DNA from 2 places in the Roseateles sp. UC29_93 genome. Region 1 is predicted to be linked to the other one. Evidence: riboswitches for the same ligand, from Rfam matches in the RefSeq annotation. Region 1 holds a riboswitch; the other holds the start of a gene.
What was found. A riboswitch is a leader RNA that binds a small molecule or an ion and turns the genes downstream of it on or off. The one in region 1 is predicted to bind cobalamin.

Region 1 (3,346 bases):
AGTCGGTGGCGGCGCTGGCGCGCTTCTTCAAGATCGCGCCGGAGGAGATCCTGGCGATCCACGACGAGCTCGAGATCGCGCCCGGCGAGCTCAAGCTCAAGCAGGGCGGCGGCAACGCCGGCCACAACGGGCTGAAGGACATGCAGGCCCAGCTGGGCAGCGGCGACTTCTGGCGCCTGCGCCTGGGCATCGGCCATCCGGGCCACAAGGGCGAGGTCGCCGGCTACGTGCTGCGCAAGCCGCCGGTGGCCGAGCGCCAGGCGGTCGAGGACTGCATCGGCAAGTCGCTCGAGGCCTTCAAGCTGATGACGGGCGGCGACATGGCCAAGGCCGTGGCGCTGCTGCATGCCAAGCCGCCCCGGCCCAAGCCGCCCAGACCTGTCAATCTGCCCGCCAATCTGCCGACGACCCTGCCGCCCAAGCCCGGTGCCGCAGGCGCCGCGCCGACGGCTGGCGCCCCGGTTGCCGGCACGGTGGTGACCGCGGCCTCGACGGCCGCAGCCACGGCAGCCGCCGCAACCCCTGCCACTGCTCCTGCTCCTGTGCTTTCCCCGGCAGTTCCCCCTGCCCCACCCCCTATCCCCGGAGACTGACATGCCCGCGCGCGCCGCCCTGATCCTGACGACTGCTGTTCTGGTCCTCATGCTTGGCGCGGCGAACGCGCAGGACGTGCCCAAGGCGCCCCCGCAGCAGGAGCGGACCTTCGGCTTCTACCGCTGCGGCCCGGAGGGTCAGGACTTGCGCGACAGCCCCTGCCCCGAAGGACAGGGCCGCAAGGCCGAGGTCCCGAAGGACCCGGTCGATCCCAAGGAGGCCGACGCCGCGCGCAAGCGCACGGCCGCCGAGACGCGCGACCTGGCCGCGCGCGAGCGTGAGCGCGAACGCCAGTCGGCGAAGGCGCCGCCCAAGGCCGCCGGCATCGACGGCCGCCTGCCGGGACAGCGCGCCGCGAAGCCGGCGAAACCCGCGGATCCGAAGAAGCCCAAGCCCAAGGATCCGAAGAAGCCGCCGAAGAAGAAGCCCAAGGTGCCGAAGTCACCGGATGGCGCGCTGCAGCCCAAGCCCACGACGAGCGACAGCACCACGACGCCCGCAGCTCGCTAGAATGCGCGCCGTTGGTGCTCGTGCGGACATTGCGTCCGTGCAGTTAAACGGGAATCAGGAAGTGGTCGCATCCCCGATGCGCGAACCAACCTGAGCTGTCCCCGCAACGGTAAGTGGCCGCCGGTCGCGCGCCCGGGATCCTGAAGAGGGAACACCGGGCGGCAGCCGGCACTGCCTGTCCCCACGTCCACTGGCGCGTCTGCACTGGGAAGGACACAGGCAGCGGCCACCAGCCCGGATACCGGCCAACAGGTGGCGTCTCCAGCCGATCGCGCGACGCGTCCTTCGTGAGCTTTCACAAGGACGACCCGACGACGAGCCGGCGACGCCGTTTCTCAGAGGCCCTGCGGGTGAGCAGGCGTCTGAACTCCGTCGTAGGTCCGTTCCTCATGCTTCCGTTCGTTTCGCGCGCGCGCGCTGGTGCCCGCTCGCTGCCTGCCCTCACCCCGATGGCGCTCGCCCTGTCGACGCTCCTGGCGTTCCCGGCGCTCCCGGCGCTTGCGGCGTTCTCCACGGCCGCGGCCGCGCAGTCCGCCCCCTCCTCCGCTTCCCCCGCGGCCTCCCCCACCGTCACCCCTTCGAGCCGGCTCGACGACGTCACCGTCACCGGCACGCGCAGCCCGATGAAGCTGTCCGACGTCGCGGCCGACCTGACCGTCATCAACCGCGACACCATCGAGCGCCAGGGCTTCGGCAACATCGCCGCTCTGCTGCGCAACGTCGCCGGCCTGCAGATGACCAGCAACGGCGGGCCGGGCAATTCGACCTCGGTCTTCGTGCGCGGCGCCGAGACCCGGCACACCGTGGTCCTGATCGACGGCGTGCGCGTGGACGGCCAATCCTCCGGCGGCGCCAGCTGGCAGAACCTGCCGGTCTCGCAGATCGAGCGCATCGAGGTCCTCAAGGGCCCGGCCAGCGCGCTGTACGGCTCCGACGCCATCGGCGGCGTGGTGCAGATCTTCACGCGCCGGGGAGCGGGCCGCACGCAGCTGGACCTCGGCCTCGGCGGCGGCAACCTCGGCCAGGTGAAGGCCGACGTCGGCATCAGCGGCGGCACGGCGGACTTCGACTACGCCGGCGCGCTCGCGCTGGATCGCGGCACCGGCTTCAACGCCTACCTGAACACGGCCGCCCGGAGCTACAACCCCGACGCCGACGGCTGGCGCAACTACAGCGGCAGCCTGCGCCTGGGCGGTCGCGTGGCCGACGGCCAGCGCCTCGAGTTCATCGGCCTGAAGAGCCGCAGCAACGCCGGCTACGACGCCGGCAAGAACGCCGACGACCGCGGCATCACCGAGACGCTGGCGGGCAAGCTGAGCCTGAACTCCACCTGGTCCTCCGCGCTGTCGACCCAGCTGTCGGCAGGCCAGTCCGAAGAGAACTACGAGACCAAGCCGAGCTCGCCCTACCTGACGAAGACGCGCATCCGCAGCGCCTCGCTGCAGGGCTTCTACCGGATCAACGAGCAGCATCAGCTCAACGCCCTGCTGGAGCGTCGCGAAGATCGCCTGGTCAACACCGACCTCGTCGGCGGCGGCAAGGGCGACCGCGACCAGAACGCGCTCGGCCTGAGCTACCTCGGCACGCTGGGCGCCTTCAGCCTGCAGGCGCACGGCCGGCATGACGACGACAGCGAATTCGGCGGCATCGACACTGGCAGCCTGGCGGCGGGCTTCAAGATCGGCGGCGGCTGGCGCGTGACGGCCTCGGCCGGCAATGCGTTCCGGGCCCCCACGCTCTATCAGCGCGGCAGCGTCTACGGTCCCGACACGACCAAGGCCGGCGTCGAGGCGCTCCGCCCCGAGCGCGCGCAGAACCGCGAAGCCGGGCTGGCGTGGGCGCAAGGGAACGTCGACGTCTCGGTCACGACCTTCCACAACCGCGTCACCGACCTGATCGCCTTCGGCGCGGCGGGGACCTGCCGCTCGACGACCGGCTGCTACAGCAACGTCGCGCGCGCGCTGCTCAAGGGCACCAGCCTCAAGGGCGGTGCGCAGCTGGGTCCGGTGAACCTGAGCGCCACGGCGGACTTCCTCGACCCCACCGACGCCAACACCGGCCGCCAGTTGCAACGCCGCGCCAAGCGCTTCGGCACGCTGCGCGCCGAGACCACCCTGCGCGCCTGGACGCTGGGCGCGAACGTCGTCGGCTCGGGGCAGCGCTTCGACGACGCCGCCAACAAGACCCGCCTGGGCGGCTACGGCCTGCTCAACCTGGACGCGCAATACGCCTTCGCGAAGGA
Region 2 (3,346 bases), 1.3 Mb from region 1:
AAGCCCCCGATCGATGCATGCTGCACCGCAGCGCGGCGCGGACTTCCCGCAGCACGCGTAGAATGGGTCACCGGGCCCAAATTTTGGGACTCGGTTTTTTTGGCCGGGTCCCAAGTCAAGCGCTCGCAGCCCAGGGCGTGCACTGCATCAACGCAGCCCGACTTTGCGACTTTGGACCATGGAAATCTTTGACTACGACAACATCCTGCTGCTGCCGCGCAAGTGCCGCGTGAACAGCCGCAGCGAGTGCGACACCTCCATCGAGTTCGGCCCCCGCCGCTTCAAGCTGCCGGCGGTGCCTGCGAACATGAAGACGGTCGTCGACGAGTCCATCACCGAATGGCTGGCCGCCAACGGCTACTTCTACGTGATGCACCGCTTCGACCTCGATGCGATCGCCTTCGCCCGCACGATGCGCGACAAGGGCCTGCTGGTCTCGATCAGCGCCGGCGTGAAGGAGGCGGACTACGCCCTCATCGACCGCCTGGCCGCCGAGGGTCTCGGCGCCGACTACATCACCATCGACATCGCCCACGGCCACGCCGATGCCGTGCAGCGCATGATCGGCCACATCAAGCACAAGCTGCCCGACACCTTCGTCATCGCCGGCAACGTCGGCACGCCCGAGGGCGTCATCGACCTCGAGAACTGGGGCGCCGACGCGACCAAGGTCGGCATCGGTCCGGGCAAGGTCTGCATCACGCGCTTGAAGACCGGTTTCGGCACCGGCGGCTGGCAGCTCTCGGCGCTGAAGTGGTGTGCCCGTGTCGCGACCAAACCGATCATTGCCGACGGCGGCATCCGCCATCACGGCGACATTGCCAAGAGCGTGCGTTTCGGTGCTGCGATGGTGATGATCGGCTCGCTCTTCGCGGGTCATGAGGAGTCGCCGGGCAACACCGTCGAGGTCGACGGCAAGCGCTACAAGGAGTACTACGGCTCCGCGTCCGACTTCAACAAGGGCGAGTACAAGCACGTCGAGGGCAAGCGCATCCTTGAGCCCGTGAAGGGCCACCTCGCCGACACGCTGCGCGAGATGGAAGAGGACCTCCAGAGCTCCATCTCCTATGCCGGCGGCCGCAGCCTCGGCGATCTGCGCAAGGTGAACTACGTGGTCCTCGGCGGAGAAAACGCCGGCGAACACCTGTTCATGTAAGGACAAGGCCCGCAGTCCACCCGCATGCCCCAGGCCCGCGGGCAGCGAGTGCTGGTGGGGCCGGAATGATGCGAGGGGTTCCCGGAGGGATGCCCCTCGCGTCGTGGAGTGCCCGCGCCAGACGACTCGAAGTCGAGGGGCCTCCCGTTATGATGCGCCCCGTTGGTGCTCGCGCCCGGCCTTCCGCCGGCGCAGTTCAACGGGAATCAGGAGGGGCCGCACCCGCGCGGTCGTGGCCCCAACCTGAGCTGCCCCCGCAACGGTAAGCGGAAGGCGCGCCTCTTCTGAAAGCTGAGAGCGCGCGGCTCGTGTCTGAAAACCACTGGACGGTCGTCCGGGAAGGCAACACGGGTTCATTCTTCCGACAGCCCGGATACCGGCCAACAGGCGGATCGTCGCCGTCCCTCCAGGGGGATGGTGCGTCCATTCCGCATGCGGCCGCGGGGAAGCGGCCGTCTGCCGCTGCTCATCCGATTCCGACATGCAACCCTCTTCTCCCCGCGCCGCGTTGCGCGCCGTCGCCCGTGCTTCCGCGACCGCGCTGGTCGCCCTGCCCGCCCTGTCCATCGTCTCGACGGGCGCCTTCGCGCAGTCTTCCCTCGATCCCGTCGTCGTCATCGGCACCCGCGAGCCGCAGGCGCTGAGCAAGAGCGTGGCCGACGTCGTCCTGATCGACCGCGACACCCTGCGCGACAGCGGCGCCGCCAGCGTCGAAGAGGTCCTGCGCCGCTACGCCGGCCTGCAGGTCCTGCAGAACGGCGGTCCCGGACAGACCGCCGGCTACCTGCTGCGCGGCACCAACACCAACAGCACCATCGTGATGATCGATGGTCTGCGCGTCGGCTCCGCGACGCTGGGCCAGGCGGCCTTCGAGTCGATGAGCCTCGACCAGATCGAGCGCATCGAGGTGCTGCGCGGTCCCGCCTCGGGCCTGTACGGCTCGGACGCGGTCGGCGGCGTGATCCAGATCTTCACGAAGCGGGGTCAAGGCCCGCTGAACATCACCGCCGGCGTCGCCGTCGGCGAGTACGACTCGCGCAAGGCGGACTTCGCGCTCAGCGGCGCGCAGGCCGGCTTCGACTACGCGGCCAGCATCGGTCGCGAGACCAGCGACGGCGTGTCGTCGATCCGCCCGAACGACATCAACGGCTACTACAACCCCGACCGCGACGGCTTCCGCCGCACGTCGGCCACGGCGCGGCTGGGCTTCACGCCGGCCGAGGGGCATCGCATCGGCGTCAGTGCCTCGCAGAACAAGCTCAACGCGCAGTACGACAGCGCCAATTTCAATCCGCCGGACTTCCTGCCGGATGCGTCGCCGGACTTCCGCAACCGGCTGACGACCCGCGTGGTCAGTGCCGATTACCGCGGCACGCTGTCGCCGATCTGGACGACGACCGTGCTGGCGACGCACGGCATCGACGACTCGCGCTCCGGCGCGCCGGATCCCGTGCCGTTCAAGACGACCCGTGATCAGGCCACCTGGCAGAACGCCCTGCGCCTGGCGCCGGACCAGCAATTGCTGCTCGCCTACGAGCATCTGTCGGAGAAGGCCGAAGGCGTGGTGACGGATGCGCTCAAGCGCAACAACAACGCCTACATCGCCGGCTACACGGGCCAGTTCGGCGCGACCTCGCTGCAGGCCAACCTGCGCCGCGACGACAACTCCGCCTACGGCGGCTTCACGACCGGCACGCTGGGCGCGAGCTACGCGATCACCGAGACCCTCAAGGTGCGCGCCCTCGCCGGCACCAGCTTCCGCGCGCCGACCTTCAACGACCTGTACTTCCCGTTCTATGGTCGTCCCGGACATCCAGCCCGAACGCGGTCGCAGCATCGAACTCGGCGTGAACTGGCGCTCCGGCGCGAGCAGCGCCTCAGCCACGATGTACCGCAACAAGGTCCGCGACCTGATCGTCTACAACCCCGATCCCACCGGCACCGAATGCCCGACGGGCTTCTTCGGCTGCGCGGACAACATCGGTCGCGCCAAGCTGCAGGGCGCGACGCTGTCCGGCGCGCATCGCTTCGGCAACCTGAGCCTGACCGCGACGGTCGACTTCCTCGACGCGCGCAATGTGGAGACCGGCGCGCGCCTGCCGCGTCGCGCGGCGCATCAGGAGAGCGTCTCCGCCGACTACGACACCGGCGTGTGGAGCGTCGGGGCTTCGCTGACGGAAGTCGGCGCGC

Region 2: it holds a riboswitch for cobalamin, as region 1 does, so the genes downstream of both, ACFJIX_RS19570 (TonB-dependent receptor domain-containing protein) here and ACFJIX_RS13250 (TonB-dependent receptor domain-containing protein) in region 1, are expected to answer to the same signal.

The regions. Positions count from the first base shown of each region.
Region 1 is NZ_CP170545.1:2,846,233-2,849,578, reverse strand. Features, by position in the region: partial or broken gene pth (aminoacyl-tRNA hydrolase) at 1-380, shown strand, start outside; gene ACFJIX_RS13255 (hypothetical protein) at 595-1,104, shown strand; cobalamin riboswitch at 1,100-1,369, shown strand; gene ACFJIX_RS13250 (TonB-dependent receptor domain-containing protein) at 1,554-3,346, shown strand, end outside.
Region 2 is NZ_CP170545.1:4,190,773-4,194,118, reverse strand. Features, by position in the region: gene ACFJIX_RS19575 (GMP reductase) at 179-1,156, shown strand; cobalamin riboswitch at 1,303-1,556, shown strand; partial or broken gene ACFJIX_RS19570 (TonB-dependent receptor domain-containing protein) at 1,638-3,346, shown strand, end outside.